DNA from 2 places in the Paenibacillus protaetiae genome. Region 1 is predicted to be linked to the other one. Evidence: a T-box and tRNA genes for the amino acid it is inferred to sense, from the RefSeq annotation. Region 1 holds a T-box; the other holds one or more tRNA genes.
The links. A T-box is a leader RNA that pairs with one kind of tRNA and senses whether it is charged. The one in region 1 lies ahead of ET464_RS05295 (tryptophan--tRNA ligase), so its partner is inferred to be a tRNA-Trp.
Positions count from the first base shown of each region.

Region 2: it has a tRNA-Trp gene. The T-box ahead of ET464_RS05295 (tryptophan--tRNA ligase) is inferred to sense a tRNA for this amino acid. The anticodon was not compared.

Region 1 is NZ_CP035492.1:1,185,563-1,189,957, forward strand. Features, by position in the region: gene ET464_RS05280 (TrkH family potassium uptake protein) at 1-169, shown strand, start outside; gene ET464_RS05285 (GntR family transcriptional regulator) at 350-754, shown strand; gene ET464_RS05290 (DUF1648 domain-containing protein) at 751-1,842, shown strand; T-box leader at 1,935-2,196, shown strand; gene ET464_RS05295 (tryptophan--tRNA ligase) at 2,238-3,233, shown strand; gene ET464_RS05300 (glutamine--tRNA ligase/YqeY domain fusion protein) at 3,242-4,395, opposite strand, start outside.
Region 2 is NZ_CP035492.1:2,330,911-2,335,305, forward strand. Features, by position in the region: gene ET464_RS10760 (carboxymuconolactone decarboxylase family protein) at 1-152, opposite strand, end outside; gene ET464_RS10765 (Rrf2 family transcriptional regulator) at 379-876, shown strand; gene ET464_RS10770 (phosphoglycerate mutase family protein) at 1,102-1,674, opposite strand; tRNA gene ET464_RS10775 (tRNA-Leu) at 1,993-2,071, opposite strand; tRNA gene ET464_RS10780 (tRNA-Arg) at 2,082-2,158, opposite strand; tRNA gene ET464_RS10785 (tRNA-Cys) at 2,174-2,247, opposite strand; tRNA gene ET464_RS10790 (tRNA-Gly) at 2,257-2,331, opposite strand; tRNA gene ET464_RS10795 (tRNA-Gln) at 2,335-2,409, opposite strand; tRNA gene ET464_RS10800 (tRNA-His) at 2,438-2,513, opposite strand; tRNA gene ET464_RS10805 (tRNA-Trp) at 2,543-2,616, opposite strand; tRNA gene ET464_RS10810 (tRNA-Tyr) at 2,624-2,708, opposite strand; tRNA gene ET464_RS10815 (tRNA-Thr) at 2,712-2,787, opposite strand; tRNA gene ET464_RS10820 (tRNA-Phe) at 2,805-2,877, opposite strand; tRNA gene ET464_RS10825 (tRNA-Asp) at 2,891-2,967, opposite strand; tRNA gene ET464_RS10830 (tRNA-Met) at 3,003-3,079, opposite strand; tRNA gene ET464_RS10835 (tRNA-Val) at 3,089-3,164, opposite strand; tRNA gene ET464_RS10840 (tRNA-Glu) at 3,234-3,308, opposite strand; tRNA gene ET464_RS10845 (tRNA-Ser) at 3,312-3,402, opposite strand; tRNA gene ET464_RS10850 (tRNA-Asn) at 3,406-3,481, opposite strand; rRNA gene ET464_RS10855 (23S ribosomal RNA) at 3,554-4,395, opposite strand, start outside.

The DNA.
Region 1 (4,395 bases):
AGGCTTGTCGACAGGCATTACGCCGGACTTAAGCGCATTCGCCAAATGCATCCTGATGGTCCTCATGTTTATTGGAAGAATCGGCTTAACGTCCGTTTTATTTATGATTAGCGGCGGACAAAAGGAAGCCAAAATCCATTACCCGGTAGAGCGGGTCATTACGGGGTAATTCATAAGCCCTGCGGGCAGCATGTAAAGCGCCAGCCATCCTTAACGGAAGGCTGGCGCTTTTTGACGTTTATATCCCTTCTCTTCTGCGCATTAGCCGCTTGCATCTAATTATAATATCTGTTATATATGTAGTATAACAGTTATGCGTTATTAATCATTTTCGAAAAGAGGAACCGCTATGTTTGTAGAGCTTGATTTGCAATCGGATGTCCCCATCTACACGCAGCTTGTCGACCAGATTGTGGAGGGTATCGCAAACGGCGGGCTGAAGCCCGGCGATCCGCTGCCGTCGGTTCGCAGCCTTGCCGCCGACCTGGATATTAATTTGCATACGGTGAATAAAGCGTATCAGCAGTTGAAGCAAGAAGGATTTCTGCAAATTCACCGCAAGCAAGGCGTCATCGTGCAGCCAGGCGAAATGCCGGGCGTAACAGCCGAGTTTGAAACCCGGATGACGAGACAGCTCAAAGCGTTAGCGGCAGAGTCCGCCGTCCGCGGGCTGAATGCGGAACAATTCAGCGCTTATGCCGAGCGTATATACCGGCAAGTATCAACAACCGACAATGGGAGGAATCAGCCATGAACGAAACGGCTTGGGGTTTAATTTTGTTTGGCGCAACGGATTTGATTTTGATCGCAAGCTTTGCTTGCTATCCGTATATTTTGGCTCGCGCCATTTTGTTCGGCGTATATGTGCCGGAAGCTTTCCGCAATGATCGTAAAGTGTCGCAAATGCGGTTCAGATTCACCGTCTCGCAAATATTGGCCGATCTGGCCGCTGCTGCCGCGGTCATAGGCTGGGCGCTGGCTAGCGGGACCAAGATGGTTGATGCGCTGCCGATCGTTGTGCCTGTTCATCTCGTATTCGCCCTATTGTTCTACATCGTGTTCCACCGCAAAGCGGTTCAATTGAAAGCGGAGCAAAACTGGAGCCTCAGCGAGGTACAGCCGGCCAAACGGGTAGCGAGCTTGAAGGACCGGCGTAAAGAAGCGATCATGCCGCCTCTGTCGTTTGCGCCACATCTGTTCATCCCGCTTATTATAATGGCGCTGATCGGCATGCACTGGGATCAAATTCCGGACAGCTTCGCCACGCATTTCGGCTTGAACGGCAAACCGGATCATTGGTCGGCCAAATCGTTTGGTTCTGTATTTTCCTTAAGCTTTATCCAGCTGGGAGCTGGTATTTTATCCGTTCTGATTAACTACACGATCGGGACGGCTAAGCAGCAGCTGGACCCTGCCGATCCTGAAGCTTCGCTCAAGAAGCAGTCGCAATTCCGCAGCGTATTATCCCGTTTCGTATGGCTGATTATGCTGGCTCTCATTTTGTTTGTCGGGTACGGCCAGGCATCTATGCTGTTTGAGCAAAGCTTCGGCCAAGTGCCGGGCTGGGTGGACGCGCTGCTTCCGATTCTAATGATTGCCGGGACGGCTATTCTGCTTGTATACAGCTCGCGCAAAGGGCTTGGGCAAAATTATGATACGGCGGCAAAAGATGACCGGCTGTGGAAGCTGGGCGGCACAACGTATTATAATCCGCAAGATCCGTCGCTGTTCGTTTCGAAGCGCAGCGGGCTTGGCATGACTGTCAATTTTGCGCATCCGGTCAGCTGGATCATTATCGGTTTGCTCGTCTTGATCCTCGCGATCGTTCCTTTTTTGGGATAAAATAGCCCAAATAAACATCAAGCTGCGCAGCCTATTTAGACCTTTACAAATTATTTGCATAATGTAAAAATTAACTAACTTCAATCGCATACCTATATGCAATGACGAAGAGAGTACGCATATCGAATACGCCAGAGAGCTGATGGCCGGTGCGAATCAGTGTAGGGAATATGCCGAAGTGGGCTTCCGAGCATCCAAACCGAACAGCACAAGTCAAGTAGGCTTTGGCGAACTGTCTCATCGTTACAAGAGACGCGTATTCAAACGGCTTCATGCCGTTTCGATACGTCAAAGCGAGTCCGGCATTTCACTGGACTAACGAAGGTGGTACCACTGGGTTTTCTCGTCCTTTTCAGGACGGGAGCCCTTTTTTTATTGTCTAAGGAGGGATTCGAGTGAGCAGCACAATCGTATTAACGGGCATTAAGCCAACCGGGAAAGTCCACGTCGGCAATTATTTGGCCGCAATCAAACCTGCGCTGCGAATGGCAGCCGAGCCTGGCCGGACGTCGTTGTTTTTTATCGCCGATTATCACGGGCTGACGTTTATTCAGAACAATGAGGAGTTCAGAGAGCTTACGTACGGCATTGCGGCCACATGGTTGGCGCTTGGGCTGGACCCGGAGCATACCGTTTTCTACCGCCAGTCCGATGTCCCGGAAATATTCGAACTTAGCTGGATTCTGTCCTGCCTTGCGCCTAAAGGGCTGATGAACCGCGCGCATGCGTATAAAGCAATCGTCGACCGCAATGGGATGCTTGGCGCAGATGCGGACAACGGCGTTAATATGGGGCTGTTTACGTATCCCGTCTTAATGGCGGCGGACATCCTGCTGTTTCAATCCGATCTGGTGCCGGTCGGCAAAGACCAAATTCAGCATGTCGAAATCGCCCGCGACATCGCCGAATTGTTTAATCGCGTTTTTGGCGAGACATTCAAGCTGCCGCAGTATGCCGTAGACGAAGAAACAGCCGTAATCCCGGGGCTTGACGGCCGCAAAATGAGCAAAAGCTACAATAATACCATTCCGTTGTTTGAGCCGGCTGGCACGTTGCATAAGCTGATTAACAAAATCAAAACGGATTCCACGCCGCCCGGCGAACCTAAAAACCCGGAGGATCCCCCCCTTTTTGCGCTATATAAACCGTTCGCTTCCGAAGCGCAAATCGAAGTTATGCGGGCAAGCTACGCTAACGGTATCAGCTGGAGTGCTGCAAAGCAGGAGCTGTTTCAGGCGATGGACGCCTTTTTGGAGGAGCCGCGCCGCAAATATGAGGATTTGATGGCCGATCCTGCGCAGATCGACGCCATCTTAAAGCAGGGGGCGGCTAAAGCAAGGGCGCTTGCGGCTCCCCAAATGGATAAAGTACGGCGCGCAATCGGCCGTTAAGGCGGCTGTTAACGTTTGGTCCACGAATCCTTTAACGGAACAATCCGGTTAAACACCGGTTTCTCCGCCGTGCTGTCTTTCCGGTCCAAGACAAAATAACCGTGGCGTATAAACTGGAATGTATTCTCAGGCGTAGCGCTATGGATAAACGGCTCCAACAACGCCTGCTTCACAACCGTAAGCGAATGCGGATTTAACCCCGATCTCCAGTCTTCGCCTTGAATGGACGCATTCTCAAGCAGCAGCGGCTCGTATAGGCGAACCTCCGCTCGCACGGCATGGGCGGCGGATACCCAATGAATCGTCCCTTTCACCTTGCGGCCGGTAAAACCGGCGCCGCTTCTGGTCAGCGGGTCATACGTGCAGCGCAGCTCCATGATTTCACCGGTTTGCGGGTCTTTCACCACTTCATCGCAGCGGATAAAATAAGCGCCCTTCAGCCTCACTTCCGTTCCCGGGCTCAGCCGGTAATAACCGGCTGGAGGGTGCTCCATAAAGTCATCCCGCTCAATGTAGATCGTTTGAGCGAAAGGAACTTCCCGCGTGCCCAGCTGCCTGTTTTCGCTGCTGTTGTCCAGCTCCAACAGCTCCATGCCTCCTGCCTGGTAATTAGTGATAACAACTTTAAGCGGATGCAGTACTGCCATGACACCAACCGTTTTCGTTTTCAAATCCTGCCGAAGATGATGGTCAAGAAGCGCCAAATGCGCCGTGCTGTGCACCCTGATGCTGCCAATTTCCCGGATAAAGCTGCGGATGCTTTCCGGCGTATAGCCTCTTCTTCGCAGTCCTTTCAGCGTCGGCAGCCGGGGATCATCCCAGCCGTCCACCACGCCTTCATCAACCATAGCGCGGATATAACGTTTACTGGTAACCGCACCGGTAATATGCAGCCGCCCGAACTCTCTTTGCCGCGGCGGCTCCGTATAACCTAACTCATGCAAAACCCATTCATACAGCGGCCGGTGATCTTTAAATTCGACGGAGCATAACGAATAGGTAATGCCTTCGATAGCGTCCTGAATCGGATGGGCAAAATCATACATCGGATAAATGCACCAGCTGTCTCCTGTCCGGTAATGGGTGGCATGAATAATGCGATACAGGACCGGGTCGCGCAAATTCATATTCGGCGAAGCCATATCGATTTTGGCGCGCAGCA
Region 2 (4,395 bases), 1.1 Mb from region 1:
CAAAACGCACATCCGTTAATTTGTGAGGCTCTGATCTTAATGAGTTCATTGAGCTTTGCGTCCAATCCGCTCGTCTGGATAAAACCTTCCAGCTTCAGCATCGTTTGCAGAGCGCCAGGACTTGCCTCAACATAATTGAATCTTGTTTCCATCGTAATCTCCTCCGTAAATAGATAATTTGCCTTGCGAATATAATTGTAGACAATGTTTATCGACGATTTGTGTTGTCTACAATATAAACCTTTCATTCGAGGTTGTCAACCGACAATCCAGCGCAATTTTGCTTGATAAATCCTCCAATCCCCTCGTTTGACAAGGATTATAAATCCACCTAAGATGTTTAATATCAGCCTCTACGGCTAGAAAGCAGGTGTTTGCATGCAGTATAGTATCGGTGTTGAATATGCACTGCATTGCTTAGTATATTTGATCGATATTCCGCCCGATGCTGCCATCGGTATCAAAGAGCTTTCCACCTTTCAAGGCATTTCGGAAACCTATCTGTCGAAGGTTTTTGGCAAATTGACAAAAGCCGGTATCGTCAGTTCTGTCCCAGGAGTTAAAGGCGGTTATAAACTGGCCAAGCCTCCTGCGGATATTTCCTTCTGGGATGTCGTGGAAGCCGTTGAAGGTGTGGCTCCTATCTTCCAATGTAAAAATATTAAAAATAACAGCTGTCTCTGCCAGGACGAACAGTTCGCGGCAACCACCCGAGCTACACCATGCGTCATCAACCTGGCAATGCTTGAGGCGGAGGAAAGCATGCGTAATACGTTGCGCAGCAAGTCCTTGAATTGGTTGAACGAAGAGCTCAATCGCGTATTACCACCCAAAGCGCGCCAAGAAACACGCGAATTTTTCGCCGGCGGCAATTAAAGACGGTTTTAGACCATAATCTCTGAACTCCTCAGCCAACTGCAGCCTAAGCCTATGTATCTGGTGGGATCGCTTTATGATCCAAAAGCAACTTAAACAGCCTTAGCTCGATATTTCATGAGAGCTAAGGCTGTTTAAGTTGCTCTTCTTCAGTTACATTCTTAAGCTATTTCGTAAATATTGCTGCTATCAACTATAAAGAAAATAACCGTCTTGTGGAAACGGTTAATTGTGCTTGTTATTTGTAGTTAGCTTATATACCCCTGCTTCGCCAAGGAAATCTTCTCTTGTCAAACCCTTTTCTCCCAGCAAAATACGATAATTCGTTATCGTACCGTCATGTGAGATAATAAACACTTTTTTATATTTATCGCCTATCCAATCCAATAACTTTTTAGCGTACTCTTCAAACAGACTCTGCTCAATCCTGTTAATTCCTTCACTCCAACAATCCAACTCCAGTTCGAGCGTTTCTAAGTTCTTATAAAAATTTGCAAGCTCAGTCTTTGAATAGATATTGTCACATAGCAAACCGGGGAGTTCGGGATTTTGAGGGAACATTCTCGGACCGACAAGCGGCGTAACGATAAAGTTCAAATCATCCTTCAACATGATTGCGGTCTCAATTGTCCGCTTCGTTGGACTAACCAGCACCAAGTCGTCTGAAGACAGTTGGTCTCGCAAACGAGTAACCTGAATTTTCCCGTATTCCGTCAGTCCAGGGTGTATGGTATTTAAGCGATTTGGATAATCGTTGAGAAGTTCTCCATGACCGTGCCGAATAAAAATGATTTCCATCGCAATAACTCCTTAAAATCAAGATAAAAACAAAATTCCACAGAAATATTACATTATCCTCCATTTATCTTATCAACATGCAGTTGGCTATATACTTCCTAGCTAAGCCGCGGAAGCTGCCCATCCGCTTTAGAATTTTGAACCCTGTACAAAAGAACGGAATAAAGAGGAGCAAAGGTTTGCACCTGCATAAAGCCGGCCTATCCAACAGCAGGCTGACGGCAATCGAGGAAGAAACGAATTCAGAGGAGATGGATAAAAATAAAAAACAGATTGGCAAAGTTACTTTCAAGTAACTTTGCCAATCTGTTTTTTTGATGCCGGTGAGAGGACTCGAACCTCCACGGTTTCCCTCACGATTTTGAGTCGCGCGCGTCTGCCATTCCGCCACACCGGCTTATGAAACATGGCGTGCCCTAAGAGATTCGAACTCCTGACCTTTTGATTCGTAGTCAAACGCTCTATCCAGCTGAGCTAAGGGCACATATAAAGATTGTAATGGAGGCGCCACCCAGATTCGAACTGGGGGTAAAGCTTTTGCAGAGCTTTGCCTTACCGCTTGGCTATGGCGCCAGATTAAGATGGAGCGGACGACGAGATTCGAACTCGCGACCCTCGCCTTGGCAAGGCGATGCTCTACCACTGAGCCACGTCCGCAAATGGCTGGGGATCAAGGATTCGAACCTTGGAGTGACGGAGTCAAAGTCCGTTGCCTTACCGCTTGGCTAATCCCCAACGTCGTTGAATGGTTTTAGAGTATTAATGGGGCGATCGATGGGACTTGAACCCACGAATGCCGGAGCCACAATCCGGTGCGTTAACCCCTTCGCCACGACCGCCATGTTACTCAAAGCTATTCAATATTTTCTGGCAGGGGCAGCAGGAATTGAACCCACACCAACGGTTTTGGAGACCGTTGTTCTACCTTTAAACTATGCCCCTATATAACTGGTGGAGGATGATGGATTCGAACCACCGAACTCAGAGAGAGCAGATTTACAGTCTGCCGTGTTTAGCCACTTCACTAATCCTCCACGTGGTGCCGTCGAGAGGACTTGAACCCCCAACCTACTGATTACAAGTCAGTTGCTCTACCAATTGAGCTACAACGGCATATTTATTTATAAAAGTGGCTCGGGACGGAATCGAACCGCCGACACGAGGATTTTCAGTCCTCTGCTCTACCGACTGAGCTACCGAGCCTTATGTGTTATAATGGCGGAGCTGACGGGATTCGAACCCGCGGTCTCCTGCGTGACAGGCAGGCATGTTAGGCCTCTACACCACAGCTCCACATCATATTCTCGGATCATTCCGAAGGTAAAGTTTGGTTGCGGGGGCAGGATTTGAACCTGCGGCCTTCGGGTTATGAGCCCGACGAGCTACCGGGCTGCTCCACCCCGCGTCAGTTAAATGGTGGAGGGTGAGGGGATCGAACCCCCGACCCTCTGCTTGTAAGGCAGATGCTCTCCCAGCTGAGCTAACCCTCCACGTCATAGGCGACTTTCATAATATATCATATATCTGGTCGCTTTGCAACACTTTTTTTAAAAAACCTTTGGTGACCCGTAGGGGATTCGAACCCCTGTTACCTCCGTGAAAGGGAGGTGTCTTAACCCCTTGACCAACGGGCCTTATGGCAGAGAGGAAGGGATTCGAACCCTCGAGACCCGGTTAGAGCCTACACGATTTCCAATCGTGCTCCTTCGACCACTCGGACACCTCTCTATATGGCTCCCCGAACAGGACTCGAACCTGTGACAACTCGATTAACAGTCGAGTGCTCTACCAACTGAGCTATCAGGGAACATTTCAAACCAAGGTTTTGCGCCTTGAAAACTGGATGCGAAAGGTGATGCAATGAATCTTTAGCTTGATTTAGGATAAGCCCTCGACCGATTAGTATTCGTCAGCTGCACGCATTGCTGCGCTTCCACCCCGAACCTATCCACCTCGTCGTCTACAAGGGGTCTTACATACTGGGAAATCTCATCTTGAGGGGGCTTCACGCTTAGATGCTTTCAGCGCTTATCCCGTCCGTACATAGCTACCCAGCGGTGCTCCTGGCGGAACAACTGGTACACCAGCGGTACGTCCATCCCGGTCCTCTCGTACTAAGGACAGCTCCTCTCAAATTTCCTACGCCCACGACAGATAGGGACCGAACTGTCTCACGACGTTCTGAACCCAGCTCGCGTACCGCTTTAATGGGCGAACAGCCCAACCCTTGGGACCTACTTCAGCCCCAGGATGCGATGAGCCGACATCGAGGTGCCAAACCTCCCCGTCGATGTGGACTCTTGGGGGAGATAAGCCTGTTATCCCCAGGGTAGCTTTTATCCGTTGAGCGATGGCCCTTCCATGCGGTACCACCGGATCACTAAGCCCGACTTTCGTCCCTGCTCGACTTGTTGGTCTCGCAGTCAAGCTCCCTTATGCCTTTGCACTCTCCGAATGATTTCCAACCATTCTGAGGGAACCTTTGGGCGCCTCCGTTACTTTTTAGGAGGCGACCGCCCCAGTCAAACTGCCCGCCTGACACGGTCCCCCTACCGGATTCACGGTAGCGGGTTAGAACTCCGATACGATCAGGGTGGTATCCCAACGTCGCCTCCACACAAGCTGGCGCTCATGCTTCCCAGGCTCCCACCTATCCTGTACAGATCGTACCAAAGTCCAATATCAAGCTGCAGTAAAGCTCCATGGGGTCTTTCCGTCTTG